DNA from 3 places in the Kitasatospora sp. NPDC101108 genome. Region 3 is predicted to be linked to each of the others. Evidence: riboswitches for the same ligand, from Rfam matches in the RefSeq annotation. Region 3 holds a riboswitch; each other region holds the start of a gene.

Region 1 (4,623 bases), on a different contig from region 3:
TGATCGGGCGAGAGCCCGCCACCTTCCGTACCCACCTGGAGCGTGCCTGGGCCGAATAGATCCAGTGGGGCGCGCAGACGGCCCCGGCCTGACTTGCCGCCCACAAGGCTCGTCCTCTGTCGCCCGAGGACGTCGATCACCAGATCGGCGGCCTCGGGCACAAACAGGCTCCCCATCTGATCCCGAACGATCCCAGCGGGTTCCCGTGCCCACCCCCATGCCTGGCTGACCATCCACGGCAGACGCCCGGCCGCCTGCCCCTCAACACGTCTGGACGGCTTCGGCCGTCCCCTCCGGTATGCGCACAGTGAACCTGCTCCTGCGGCGATGCGGGCGTGTGCCCAGCGCCACCGCCGCGACGTCGCCGACTGCGCCCGGGAGGCCGCCCACCGGGCCGTGCGCACCACCGTGCAGCAGTCGGCCGGGTCCCGCAGGGCGGGTTTGGCCTTTGGGCGGGTGATGTCCCGTGGTTCTCGGGCGGGCCGGAGTCGCGGTGTGCGACACCGGGAGCTCGTAGCGGGTTGGCGAGGGCCCGGGCGCAGCCGCTGAACCATATGCCCCTTTGTGGCGTCTTCTGCCCCGGTACCCATCCCGATCAAGGAGATCCCACTGTGAAGGTCCACCCCGTTACCGCTCTGTTCCCGGTGCTCGGCCCCGACGAACTCCTCGACCTCGCCCAGGACATCGAGAGCAACGGCTTGACCGAGCCCGTCATCCTGGACGCCGACGGCGTCCTCCTGGACGGCCGCGGACGACTCGCCGCCTGCGAACTGGCCGACGTCGAACCCCGCTTCACCACCTATCAGGGCGACGATCCGGTCTGCCTGATCGTGTCCGCCAACCGCCACCGCCCGAACACCACCGCGAGCCAGCACGCCATGATCGCCGCGATGGCACGCTCACTGTCCCCGGGCTCACTCCCGTCCGACACCGCCCGCTGCGGCATCAACGTCACCCGGCTGTCCATCGCCACCACCGTGCTCGAACACGCCCCCGACCTCGCCGAACAGGTCCGCATCGGCACCCTCGCCCTCAACGCCGCCTACACCGCCGTCCGCAGACGCAAGGCTGACGCCAAGGCCCTCCTCGCCCAGCACGCACGACTGCGCCAGCACGCCCCCGACCTCGCCGAGCAGGTCATCGCCGGCCACCTCGCCGTCACCGACGCCACCGCGGTCCTCGACTCCCGACAGGAGGAGGAACACCTCCGCCGGCGCGTCGAGGAGATCGACGCCATCCGCCTCGCCGACGGCGACACCACGCCGGCCTTCGCCCGGACCGCCGAAGCGGGCGATGTCGACTGGCGCCACGCCCATCAGATGGCCGAGCAGTACCTCGCCCAGCGCCACGACGCCATCCGCCACGTCCAGCACAGCCTGGCCGGCATCGCGGAACTCTGGAGCGCCGTCCAGGATCTCGCCCACCACCCTCGGAGCCCCTACGCCCGGGAAATCCTCAAGGGCCTCACCGGCCCGGCGCGCACCCTCGCCCACCGCCTCATCGCTCTCGAAACCGCTTGCGCGACAGGCACGGCCTGATCTGCACCCCCGCCGCCGTTACGGCTGAGACAGGTCCGGAAGTCTTCTGCGGCGGCGGAGAGATGACCCGCCGCCGCTGCCTGCGCATACTCCAACGCGCTCCGACGGACCCCGGGTGCCGCATCTGGCCGGCGGCTCCGCGCCCATCCGGGGCCTGGCCGCTGACCGGCTCAGCGCCGCTCCACCCGGCTCCGGGTGCGCGCCCACCGACCTGGACGGGCCAGGGCCCGAGTTGCCGTGCAAGAGGCGGAGACCGCAGGAACGCCGCGCGGCCGTCCATGCGGGCCGTGTCAACGCGAACCCGGGTAGGACCGTGGCCCAGCGGGCGACCTCGCCCGACTGCGCCCCAGCCCTTCCCGGGACGGCGGCCGTCGCGACCGGCATCGACGGTCAGGAGAATTGTCCGATTAGGACATTATGCGATGTTATATAAGCCAATATGGCATTCCGTCAGTTCTTGGTTGGATGTCCATGTGATCTGCATGATACGAACTTGTGTATTCGGGGTCGGTCTGCCTAGCGTTCGGGCTGTTCGCACCTGCGGACCCTGCCGCCGGGACGCCGAGTCCTGTCCACCGGTCGGCCGGACGTCGAGCAGTGCACCGGGCAGGAGCGGGGGAACCAGGTAGTTCGCCGCGCCCTGCTCGGCCCGTTCACGGACGAGATGGGTGTGGCTAGGGGTGAAGCCGCTACGCGCGGCCGGGCTACCTCACGGCCCGAACCCGACAGCTCACCTCGCAGGCGTCGCAGAGGGACGCCCCATGCTGAATTCAGGTACCGGCCGGCATCGCCGTGCGCGCCGGAGACACACCCCGCGTCTGGCCGCCACCGCCGGGATCGCCGGCGCCGGCCTCATGCTGCCGCTGCTGAGCGCGAGCGGAGCCTCCGCCGCGCCCGGCTCCCACCCGCACGCGAGCCACGCCGGCTGGCAGGAGCACCACCAGTACCGGCACCAGAGCGACTCCGACAATCAGCACCGCCACCAGGCCGGCCCACCCTCCGCTCCGGCCGCGCCCGACGCCTCGCACGCCTCGCCGTCGCCGTCCGCCCCGGCCTCCCACGCCCCGGAATCCGCGGCCGCGCGCCCCGGCGGCGAGTCCCAGGGCTCCCATCCGGCGTGGCCCTCTGCTCCGACCCCGGCCCCGGCGTCCCACACGTCCGCGCCGTCGTCCCCGTCCGCCCCGGTCACGCACGCCCCCGCCCCCGCCCCCGCGGCCGCCCCCGCCACCCCGGCCGCGCTGACCGGTTCGAACTCGGACGCCGTGCAGCAGGTCCTCAATCTGATCAACCGGGCGCGGGCCGCGCAGGGTCTGCCCGCCTACACCATCACGTCGGGGCTGACCAGCAGCGCCGAGGCCCACAACCAGACGATGGCCGGCGGCTGCGGCATGTCCCACCAATGCCCGGGCGAGGCCGAGTTGGGGGCACGGGAGACGGCTGCGGGCGTCCAGTGGAACGCCGCCGGGGAGAACATAGGCTACGGCAGCGGGGTCTCCACCTCGGCCCAGGACATCGCCGCCCTGGCGGTCAGCCTGACCCAGGACATGCTGAACGAGACGCCGCCGGACGACGGCCACCGCAAGAACATCCTCAGCAGCGAATTCACCCACATCGGCATCGCCGTCCACCGGGATGCCAGCGGAACCGTCTGGCTCACCCAGGACTTCTCCAACTGACCCGTCCGTCAAGGACGTAGGCCGAGGCCGGACCGACCCCGTCCGGCCGGTTCGGCCGCCTCCGTCCCGCGGGCACCCGGCCCGTGGGACGGAGGCGGCCGGAGGATCAGGACCGGATGTCGAGCGCGCCCACCGGGCGGCCGGCCCAGATCGCCCGGGCGGCCACAGCCGGAAGGAGTCCCCCGTTCGGACGCCGTCCTGGCTGTCGTGTGGGTCATGACTCACCGCGTGCGGTACACCGTCGAGGCGAAGACGGCGATCGACGCGCTGCCCGCTGAGCGTCGTGCTCTCCTGCCTCCCGCGCCCCGTGGCCCCCGGCCTGACCGGCCCCGCCGGACCGGCCCCGCCGGACCGGACGACCGCCGCACCCCCGGGGTCAGAGGGAGTAGCCGCTGGGCCGCAGGGTGGTCGCCGGCCCCAGCGCCGCACGCACGGCCTCGTCCGGGTCCATGATGGCTGGGACTTCCCGATCCCGTCACCGTCCTGTCACAGCAGGCCGTCGGCGCAACCGCCGCCGCGACGGCGGTGTGTACCGGGCAGGTACCAGCGCCGGATCGGCACCGCTCAATCCTTCGGAGGACGTCATGCACGGCAGCAAGCAGTACGGAACGAAGGCCCGGAGAGCCGTGGTCGCCGTGGTCTCGGCCGCCGCAGCGGCCCTGGTGGTCACGGCGTGCGGGCCTGCGAACGACGAGCCCGCCGCCGCACCGACCGCGCCGTCCGCCGCGCCCGAGGCTCCCACCAAGGGCAGCACGCCCTCCGCGGCACCGGCCACGGCAGTCGCTTCGCCCGGCGGAACCGCCACCGCCGCGGCGCCGACCTGCGCGGCCGGCGACCTGAAGGCGGACGCCCACCAGGCCAAGCAGCGGCCCGACGGCACGGGGATCGGGGCAGCGATCGTCGCGTTCACCAACGCCTCCGCACACCCGTGCACGCTCCAGGGCTTCCCGACGGTGGCCGGGGCGGCAAACGGATCTCCGGAGCACAACGCCCCGCTCGCGGTGACCCACAGCGGCTCCGCCGCCCCGGTCCACCTGGCCCCGGGCGGCAAGGCCTGGGTGAAGCTCACCTTCGTCCAGGTCCAGGGCGAGTCCGACGGCTACTGCGTCTCCGGGGCGAAGCCGGTCGCCTACCCCACCCTCGTGCTGGGCCTGCCGGGCGCGGGGGCCCACCAAGTGGCCCTGGACGACGGCCTCTTCGCCGAGTGCGACAACAAGGTGACCACCACCGCACTGCTGGCCACCAGCCCCTCCTGACGAACACCGCCCGACCAGGTCCCCGGCCGGGGCCCCGTCAGCCCCGGCTGAACACGCCGCCGTTGAGGTCGTAGAGCCGCTCGGCCTGCGCCGGGTCGGTGTGGTGCCAGAGACGGTCCCAGCCCGGGAACCGGTCGTCCTTGGGAGTCATCG
Region 2 (4,623 bases), on a different contig from region 3:
TCGGCCCGGCCGCGCTGGGTGACGGACACGGCGCGGTACCGCGCGGCGGCCACGAGGGCGAGGACGGCGAGCACGCCGGTAGCCGTTGCGCACCACTGAGTCATCGTCACGCGGCGAATTCTAGGGCGATGATCCTACGAAGGTGTGAACGGATCTCGCCATGTGACCGGATCTCGTCAATATCGAGTCAATACGCCGTCATCCCGGTGTCGTTCGGACGCGATCCCGCCGCACTGCCGGGCCGTGCGGTCGTTCGTCCATGGCCTTTCGGCCTTCTCCGGCGTGGCGGGTGGTGGCCGATTCGCTCACCGGGATGTGTGGGTTCGGTGTGCGCGGTGTTGTTGAACGAACGACATTCCGTGCGGGTGAACAATTCCGGCCCCGGTCACGGAAACGATGCCATCCGGTGCCCGTCCGCTCCGGCGCCGGAGGCATGACCGGGCGGGGGTGTTGCTACCCCTTCTCCTTGGGCCAGGAGCGGAGGCCCGTGGTGAGGGTGGTGACGAGGCGGTCGTGGGTGGTGCCGAGGTCTTCGCTGAGCTGGAAGGCGCCGGTGATGGAGAGGGCGGCGAAACCGTGGGCGAGGGAGCGGAGGGTGCGGGCGGCGTGGATCGCTTCGGAGTCGTCGAGGCCGTAGTCGCGGAGGACGGCGATGATGACGCCGACGAGGCGGGTGGCCGCCCGGGTGAGGTCGTCGTCGGGCCGGGGGGCCTGGGGGAGGGCGGTGTAGCGGTGCGGGTGTTCGGTGGCGTAGGCCTGGTAGGCCCGCAGGAGGGCGGTGACGGCGTCGTCCCCGCTGCGGCCGACCGCGGCCTCCGCGAGCCGGTCGGCGAGTTCGCCCGTGACCCGGACGGCGATGAGCCGACGGAGTTCGGTGAGCCCGCCGCTGACGTGCTTGTACAGCGAGGGGGTGGCGACTCCGGCGCGGGCGGCGACGGAGGCGAGGGTGAGGGCTTCGGTGCCCTGGTCGTCGATGAGGGCGAGGGCGTGGTCGACGACCTGGTCGGGGGTCAGTCCTACGCGGGGCATGGCTCTGGTTCTCCAGCGGGCGGGTTCGGTCTCAGGCGAGTTCGGCGAGGAAGGGCAGCAGCGCGTCGGCGACGGCCTGCGGGTTGTCGGCCATCGGGTAGTGCCCGGATCCCTCGATCATGACCTTCCGCGCGCCGAGCTTCTCGGCCTGGAGGTCGGCGACGGCCTCGGGCCCGGGGAAGTCGGGGTCCTTGCTGCCCATCAGCACGAGGGCGGGGCAGCGGACGGCCGCGGTCCAGCCGATCGGCGCGGAGTCGCCGGTGACGTGGCCGCGGGTGGCGGTGCGGCGACCGGGGGTGCGCAGGGCGGCGACCAGTCCGTCCACGTAGGCGTCGAGGTCGGCGGGCCGGGGGCCGGGGAAGGCCATCTTGCGGAGGTAGTAGCCCCAGACCGCGGGCCACCGGACCATCGCGGCGCCCATGACGACCATGACGCCCTTCATGAGCGCGTTCGCCCGGTGCTCGACGAAGGCGTCGATGAGCGCGATCCCGGCGACCCGCTGGGGCGCGTCCCCGGCGAGCTTGACGACGGTCGCCCCGGTGTAGGACTGCCCGACCAGGACGGCCCGCTCGATGCCGAGGTGGTCGAGCAGGGCGAGGACGTCGGTGGCGATCGCGGAGGGGCTGTAGTCGTCCCAGACGATCGAGGACTCGCCGAACCCGCGCAGGTCCATGGTGATGACCCGGCGCCCGGCCGCGGTGAGCAGCGGGTGGAGGTGGCGGTAGGCGCGGCGGGAGTCGAGCATCCCGGGGAGCAGCACGACGGGGGTGCCGTCGCCCTGCCGGGTGTCGTCGTACGCGAGGCGGCCGCCGGGAACGTCGAGGTACTGGGTGCTCGGGGTGAGGGTGTCGTTCATGGTGGGCCTCCACGGGCTCGCTCGCTGCTGCCGATAGCCACAAAGCTACGGCTAATAGCCTTAGCCGTCAAGCCTCCGGCCGGCACGGAACTCCCCGGTCACACCCCTTCGACCTTGAAGGGGTCGTGCTCGCTCAGCAGCTTCTCCAGCCGGGCCTGGTCGACCCGGGCGAGGGTGTCCGAGGACTCCTGGCGGTCCCGGATCACCTTGGCCAGCGTGAACGCGGAGGTGACGGTGTAGAGGAGGCCGATCCCGAGGAAGGCCCGGGTCCAGCCGCCGACGGGCAGGTAGGCGATCCCGGCGGCGAGGGCCGTGCCGGAGACGGCGAAGGAGAGGACGGCCTGGACGTGGTACGCGGCCGTGGTACGTGACTGCATCGGTGCGCTCATGGCGTCAGGATGCGGCGGGACGGCCGGGGTGCACATGAGTAGGAGTACTCAGATGAGCCGGGCGGTTGAGCGGTCGTTCGTTGACGTCCGATCATCTGCTCCCCTTCCGTGACGGACGGACGGCTTGGAATCAGGGCCTCCTAGGATTAACGTTTGATAACGCAGCGCGGTCGTCAACGCCGTACCCAGACGGCACCGTGCGCGTCGCCTAATCCCGCCGGCCGGCCTCCGGGCAGGCCAGGGAGCCGGGGAACCACGTTCCTTGGGGTGAATCGGCGGGGCTCCGGCCCGGCCGTAGGAGACCTTCCTGCTCCGAACCCGTCAGCTAACCCGGTAGGCGCGAAGGAAGGAAAGGAGCGCGCCTCCGTGGCGTCGACGCACACTCCGGCACACCCGGCCGGCCCCGCAGCCGGTACCCAGCTCCTCGACCACCCCGGCCCGAACGGTTCCGAGCCCCACGGCGCCGGCTCCGCCGGCCACGGCGACCCCTTCGCCCCGGAGGCCGAGACCAACCGCCACCGGATGCCGCGTCAGACCCGCGGGGCCTCCCCGCTGCTCGGCGTCACCGCCGTCGCCGCCACCCTGGGCGCCACCGGCTTCGCCTCCGCGACCCCGGCCGCCGCGCCCGCCGTCGAGGCGCCGGACGAGACCCCGGTCGCCCTGGCCGCCGACCCCGGCCTCGCGCTCGCCGCCCGCATCCAGCAGCAGGCCGACAGCCAGCGCACCGCCGCGGAGGAGACCGCCCGGGTACAGGCCGCCCAGGAGGCCGAGGCCAAGGCCGCCGCCAAGGAGGCCGAGGCCAAGCGCGCCGCCGAGGAGGCCGAGCGGGCCAAGGCCGCCGCACTCACCCTGCCGGTGAAGGAGTACAACCTCTCCGCCCACTACGGCCAGAGCGCCCGCTACTGGGCCCACCTGCACACCGGCCTGGACTTCGCCGCCGACACCGGCACCGCGGTCCACGCGGTCGGCCAGGGCACCATCACCTCGGCCGGCTGGTCCGGAGCGTACGGCTACCGGATCGTCGAGACCCTGCCCGACGGCACCGAGATCTGGTACTGCCACCTGTCCTCGATCATCACGGGCTCCGGTCAGGTCACCTCCGGCCAGCAGATCGGCAAGGTCGGCGCGACCGGCAACGTCACCGGCCCGCACCTGCACCTGGAGGTCCGCCCGGACGGCGGCGCCCCGGTCGACCCGGAGACCTGGCTCCAGCAGCGCGGCCTCAACCCCTAACGAGCTCGGAAGGGGGAGCCCCGGGCCACCCGCCCGGGACTCCCCCTCCGCCACCTCACTCCGGCGGCAACTGCGCCAGATACGCGTCGATCTCCTCCGCGCCCGGCTCCGGCGCGAGCTCCGGGAACTCCTCCAGCAACAGCCGCGGCAGCCCGGGCACCGTCCACTCGCCGAGCAGGTCGAGCGCCACCTCGGCCGCCGCCGCCTCGAACTCCTCGAAGCCCCCGGCGAGTTCGTCCGGCATCGGCCGGCCCAGCGCGTTCAGCGCGGCCAGGTTGCGGTAGCTGCGCCGCATCAGCCCCTGCTCCAGCAGCCGCCGTGCCCCGTCGGTGGCCATGCCGACCGACAGCACCCGGCCCGGGCCCCAGCCCTGCTCGTCCGGCTCGTCCAGCCAGCCGGTCGGCACCAGCGCCTCGTACCCGGCCAGCCGCCGCTCCTCGTCGAGGCCGGCGAAGCCGGTCAGCCACTCCCGGACGGCCGCGAGGTCCGTCACGTCCACCCCGTGCGCGTGCAGCAGCACCGCGTACAGCCGGGGCCAGGTCACCAGGTCGGCGCGGCGCAGCAGCCCGGCCGCGACCTCGCCCTGCCACTCGGCCTCGGCGTGCAGCCGCTCCTGGCGCTTGGCGTTGAGCCGCTTCGCCGCCCGCTGGTGGTCGACCAGCAGCCGTACGGCGTCGCCGTACGCGAGCGGGTCGTCCTCCGGCGCGGGTTGGACGTAGAGGTGGAGCCGCTCGTACAGCAGGTGCTCCACCGCGTCGGAGGTCAGTTCGGGCCAGCCGTCGTGCATCCTGCCCTCGCCCAGCTCCAGCAGCGCCAGCACCGCGCGCAGCGGCGCTTCGGCCACCGGTGCGCGGTCCGGCCCGGTCGCCGCCCAGGCGAGCAGGTCGGCGGCCCTGGTGCGCGGGGCGAGCCGCAGGTCTTCGTCGTTCATATTCCGAACGGTAGCCGCCGGACGGGGGTAGGGTCGGCAGCCATGGTCCCCGTACGCCTCACCGGCCCCCGGCTCGCCCTCCGGGAGTACCACCACACCCCGGCCGAAGTGGACGCCCTGCACGCGCTGTTCGGCGACCCGGAGGTGACCCGCCACCTCCCCTTCGGGCCGCGGGACCGCGAGAC
Region 3 (4,623 bases):
CAACCGCCTTCAGTGTCCTCATGGTTGGTTGTCTCCTCACGCGTGGATGCCGACCCGGGAGTGGGTCCACCGGAACGAGCCGTTGCTGACGTAGGTGTCGAAGTTCCACCAGGTGTACGTCTGCGTGCTGGGCCACGGGTCTCCCACGGCGATCATGTTGCTGGTGCTGTCGTAGCCGTAGATGACGTTCATGTGCCCGCCGCCCGAGGTCCAGCCGATGCGCACCGCGAACGGCCGCCCGTTGGCTATCTCGTTGGTGACCTCGCTGAACGAGGCGTTGCGGTTCAGGTCGTAGCCGCTGTTGCGGAAGCCCATGGCGGACAGGCCGTTGGCCATGTCGTCGAGCGTGGCGGGCCGGTCGTTGCAGTCCAGCCAGCGGCCCTGCTGGGCGAGGCGGCAGAAGTCGTACTGGTTGTACTGGTGGTAACCCCAGTAGGTGGCGACCGTCAGGCCGGACGCGTCCCAGCACCACTGGTCCTGGACCTGCTTCTGCATGGTGATGTCGAGCGCCGTCCAGCTGGTGGGCCGGGTGGAGCCGCAGACCGGCAGGTTCCCGGTGTCCTCGCTGATGAAGGCGTCGGCGACGTAGTAGCCGCCGGACCAGATCCAGCGGTTGTCGTTCTCGACGGTGTCCCCCGTGGTACGGCAGATCATCGGGATGCGGTCGCCCGGCGCGGCCTGACCGGAGACCCGGGCCGAAAGCGAGGGGAGCACACGCTCGTTGACGGTGCTGTAGTTCCCCTGCCCCCCGATGACGGTTCCCTTGACCAGGCCCGCCTGGGCCACGGCGCCGATACCCAGCGCGGCCGCACCGGCCAGCACGGCGCCGGTTGCTGCCACGGCCCATCGGCGTGATTTCCTGCGGTGTCTGCTCATGCGTCAGATCTCACTCCCCGTTAGGTGAAACCGAATGCGGGGGAGTCTGGCAGAGCCGCGTCAGAACCGGAACAAAGGAGTCCGGGGCGCCTTGCGGCCACGCACAGGGACGGCGAGGAGTCATGGGCCAACGGATGCTGCACGAAGGCGACTTGGCGGGCGCCGAGCCAATTGGTCCAGTCCACTGTTATTTTATCGTTATTGTTCCTGAGAAGTCCTTCAGGCTGTGAAATTTCACAGCGTGAGTGCAATGTTACTCACGATGAGGGTTTCAGAAGCGGGGATTCGGAAGTCCGAAGAAGCGCTTATGCGAAGCGAGCGGCGGGACGACCCGACCCGAATAACCCCCCACGAACGGGCCGCCGCCGGGCCCGTCCGTGGTCCTGCCGCACGGGCCCGGCCGGCCACGCGGGCGAGCGGGACGCGCCGGCCGGGCCCTGAGCGACCGCTACCGGGTGGTCGCCGTCGACCAGCGCGGCAACGCCGCCCCGTCAGACCGCCGCGTTACCCGTCAGGGGCGCGGAGGGAGCCGCAGAAGGCCCCGCTGCGGCAGATGACACGACCCTGCGGCCACCAGGATCAGTACCAGTGGTGGTTCTGCCAGAACACCCACGCCTGGTTCGGGCTGCCGTAGCGGCCGTTCATGTACTTCAGCGCCCAGCGCAGCTGGGTGCTGGGGTTGGTTCGCCAGTCGGACCCCTCCGACGCCATCTTGCTGGCGGGCAGCGCCTGCGGCAGGCCGTAGGAGCCGGAGCTGGGGTTGGTGGCGTTGACCCTCCAGCCGCTCTCGTGAGCGATGATCTGGTCGAACGAGGCCAGCTGGTTGGCCGGCACGATCTGCGCGGCCAGCTTCTGCAGGGCGGCGGGGCTGTTGGCGGTGGCGGCCTCCGCCGAGCCGGCGGAGACGGCGGGGACGGCGAGGGTGACGCCGGCCATGACGGCGGCGGCGACGACGCCCTTGAACCGGCGGGTGATCGGGCTGGACAGGCCGAATCGGCTGTTCGCAGACATGCGGTGTTTCCTCTCCCACGCCTACGAGGTGAGCTGTCGGGTTCGGGCTGGAGTTGCCCGGCCGCGCCGAGCGCGGCCTCACCCCTAGCGCTGCCCGGACCGGTCCGGGCAGCGCGACTTACCTGTGGTTCCCCCGCTCCTGCCGCTGATGCTGGTGTTGCGCGTGCCCGCTCGGTCCGGCGACAGGATTCGGCGTTCCGGAGAGTGGGGTTCGTGTGGGGACGAACGAGAGGAAACGTAAACAAACCATCACACGTACGGCAAGGCGGTGTGATGCGTCTCACGCCCAGGCCGAACTCGCAGGCCCGCCCGGCCGGCCGATGGCGGCGGCTCGCGCTCGAACCTGATGCTCCGACACTTCCCCGGGGTCGTACGGAGCGAGGCCGTGCCGGGCCCGGGTGAAGGAATGCCCGGAGATGGAGCAGACCCCTGCCCCCGACCGGAACGGAGTGATCCGTGTCTCTGATCCGAGGGCGTCGGCGTGGCAGCTGGTCCGCTACCGCCGGACATCTGTTGAGGTGGGCTCGATCTCCATAACATCTCGCCATGGAGCTCGAATTCCGGCACCTCCGGATCATCTGCAGCATCGCGGACTGCGGCAGTCTGACGCGGGCCGCCGCGTCCTTGCGGCTGACCCAGCCCGGCCTCAGTGCGCAGTTGGCGCGGATCGAGCGGGCGCTCGGAGCGGAGCTGTTCAGCCGCGCGCAGTCGGGCGTCATTCCGACCGCGTTCGGGGAGGAGGTCCTCAGCCGGGCACGGGCGGTGCTGCCGACCGTCGACGAACTGCTGGAGGTCTCCGCCCTCGCCGCGAGGACGGGCTGGTCGCAGCACCGTTTCCGGCTCGGCTCGGTCAACGCTCCGCTGCTCGGCGGGTTGATCACCGCGATCAGGTCGCACCATCCGGAGGCCGAGATCAGTTCGCGGGGCCAGGGATGCCCCGTCCCGCTCGTCGAGGCCGTCGCGGGCGGCCGGCTCGAAGCGGCCGTGGTGGGCGACAGCCCCGGGTACGAGCTCGCGCTCCCCGCAGGAGTCGCCGGCGAGCCGATAGCCACCGAACCGCTCTTCGTGGCCCTGCCCGCGGCTCATCCGCTCGCGTCGCTGGAGGAGGTCGCGCTGGAGGATCTCGGAGGCGAGGACTGGGCCGCTCCTCGGCCGGACAACGACCGGATCCGTGAGTACTGGTCCAGGACCCTGCTCGTCCTGGGCCATCGCCTTCGTGTCGTCCACGAGGTGGAAGGTCGGCTCGTCCTGGACCTCGTCCGCAGCGGCCACGCGGTGAGCTTCTGCCAGGCCACCTTCGAGGAGGTGCCGGGCATCGCCGTACGGCCGATCGTCGGCGATCCGCTCTGGTACCGGCATGTGCTCGCCTGGCACGAGGAGGGACCGCTCGCGTCGCTGCGTCCTTCGCTCGTGCGGACCGTCACCGAGGCGTACTGGACGGCAGCCGCTCGCAGCACGGTCTACCGGAGCTGGCTTGAGCGCCAGGGGGCCACGGCGCCGGCCACGGGTACGGCTGCCTGTCGAAGGGTGATCTCCGCTCCCTCCGGATGACGTGCCCGGCCCCCGGCACGATCCGTGCGGTGTGGCACCGTGGCGGTGCGGTCGAGGCGATGTCGTGTCGGCCGCACCGCTCGCGAGCCGTTCCGGTGCTACGCGGTCACCACCGGTCGGTCCGGACGATGTCGGTGGACGCGTCGGAGGCGATGACGTGGATCCGGATGCGGGCCGTGTCGTCCTGGAACCACTGGCCGGGCTGCCAGGTCTGCATGTCCGGCGCGGTGCAGTTCCCGGTGGGTGCGGCGGCGTCGGGGTTGGTGACCACCCGGATCGGCCCGTTGCCGGTGGTGGTGGAGGTGTCGACCTTGTAGATGAGGACGCCGGTGGCGCAGGCGTTGCCGTCCGCGCCGACGGATCGGCGGGACTCGGCGACGTAGGCCGTCGTGTCGCCGGTCCTCACCACGGCGATCTTGGTGCCGCCGGGGCGTTCGACGGCCTTCAGGCGGACGGTCCGGCCGCCGGCGGCGGGAAGGCAGGCGACCTGGTGGTCGTCGATCCAGCCGAACTTCCAGCGCTCCCAGCCGGTGTGCTGCGGGGCCGGGCCGGCGATGTTCCCCATCAGGTCCCAGCCGCCGACGTAGCGGTGCACGTCGGTGCCGGCGAAGGCGTACAGGTCGGGCAGGCCGAAGGTGTGGGAGGTCTCGTGGTCGGCGACCTTGTAGCCCCAGTGGTACATGTCCTGGCCGAAGGTGATCGCCCACTTGATCCGCGTGCCGTTGACGGTGATGCCGGCGGTGGTCGGGTCGTAGAGGTAGGTGGGCGAGAAGCTGATCGCGGAGGCGGACCTGGTGGGGACGATGTAGAGCATGTCGTACTTCGAGAAGTCCGTGTACGGGGCGGCGGCCTGGACGGCCTGCTTCACGTAGAGCTCCTGCTGCTCGAAGGTGATGCCGCGCTGGAAGCCGTACGAGGCCGATGTCTGCGGCATGGTGATCCACCGCTTCAGCGGATCGATGTCGAGCCCGACCCGGCCGTAGGAGTCCTGCTTCATCCACTCCTGCGCGGGGGCGAGTACGCGGTAGTAGTCGTCCGGGGATCCGGTGGCCGGGGCGTCGGGGAAGTCGACGAAGAGCATCAGCACGTGCTTGGTGCCGAGCGGCCGCTGGAACTGCGTGTAGTCGGTGTCGTGGCCCTCGTCCGTCCAGCCGGTCCTCCCGGGCAGGGCGCAGCCGGAGGCCG

Evidence for each region. Region 3 has a riboswitch for cyclic di-AMP ahead of ACZ6Z8_RS20950 (aggregation-promoting factor C-terminal-like domain-containing protein). Riboswitches for the same ligand answer to the same signal wherever they lie in the genome.
Region 1: linked by a shared signal. The riboswitch ahead of ACZ6Z8_RS12575 (CAP domain-containing protein) and the one ahead of ACZ6Z8_RS20950 (aggregation-promoting factor C-terminal-like domain-containing protein) in region 3 are both predicted to bind cyclic di-AMP.
Region 2: linked by a shared signal. The riboswitch ahead of ACZ6Z8_RS35495 (M23 family metallopeptidase) and the one ahead of ACZ6Z8_RS20950 (aggregation-promoting factor C-terminal-like domain-containing protein) in region 3 are both predicted to bind cyclic di-AMP.

The regions. Positions count from the first base shown of each region.
Region 1 is NZ_JBVJLM010000004.1:370,072-374,694, forward strand. Features, by position in the region: gene ACZ6Z8_RS12565 (SDR family oxidoreductase) at 1-59, shown strand, start outside; gene ACZ6Z8_RS12570 (hypothetical protein) at 612-1,538, shown strand; cyclic di-AMP (ydaO/yuaA leader) riboswitch at 2,129-2,297, shown strand; gene ACZ6Z8_RS12575 (CAP domain-containing protein) at 2,300-3,214, shown strand; gene ACZ6Z8_RS12580 (DUF4232 domain-containing protein) at 3,799-4,470, shown strand; gene ACZ6Z8_RS12585 (hypothetical protein) at 4,508-4,623, opposite strand, start outside.
Region 2 is NZ_JBVJLM010000029.1:51,629-56,251, forward strand. Features, by position in the region: gene ACZ6Z8_RS35475 (sensor histidine kinase) at 1-104, opposite strand, end outside; gene ACZ6Z8_RS35480 (TetR/AcrR family transcriptional regulator) at 454-1,029, opposite strand; gene ACZ6Z8_RS35485 (alpha/beta fold hydrolase) at 1,061-1,885, opposite strand; gene ACZ6Z8_RS35490 (YiaA/YiaB family inner membrane protein) at 1,984-2,274, opposite strand; cyclic di-AMP (ydaO/yuaA leader) riboswitch at 2,470-2,628, shown strand; gene ACZ6Z8_RS35495 (M23 family metallopeptidase) at 2,641-3,507, shown strand; gene ACZ6Z8_RS35500 (hypothetical protein) at 3,563-4,438, opposite strand; gene ACZ6Z8_RS35505 (GNAT family N-acetyltransferase) at 4,481-4,623, shown strand, end outside.
Region 3 is NZ_JBVJLM010000009.1:116,878-121,500, reverse strand. Features, by position in the region: gene ACZ6Z8_RS20960 (hypothetical protein) at 1-22, opposite strand, end outside; gene ACZ6Z8_RS20955 (papain-like cysteine protease family protein) at 37-840, opposite strand; gene ACZ6Z8_RS20950 (aggregation-promoting factor C-terminal-like domain-containing protein) at 1,456-1,887, opposite strand; cyclic di-AMP (ydaO/yuaA leader) riboswitch at 1,891-2,054, opposite strand; gene ACZ6Z8_RS20945 (LysR family transcriptional regulator) at 2,434-3,438, shown strand; gene ACZ6Z8_RS20940 (M6 family metalloprotease domain-containing protein) at 3,545-4,623, opposite strand, start outside.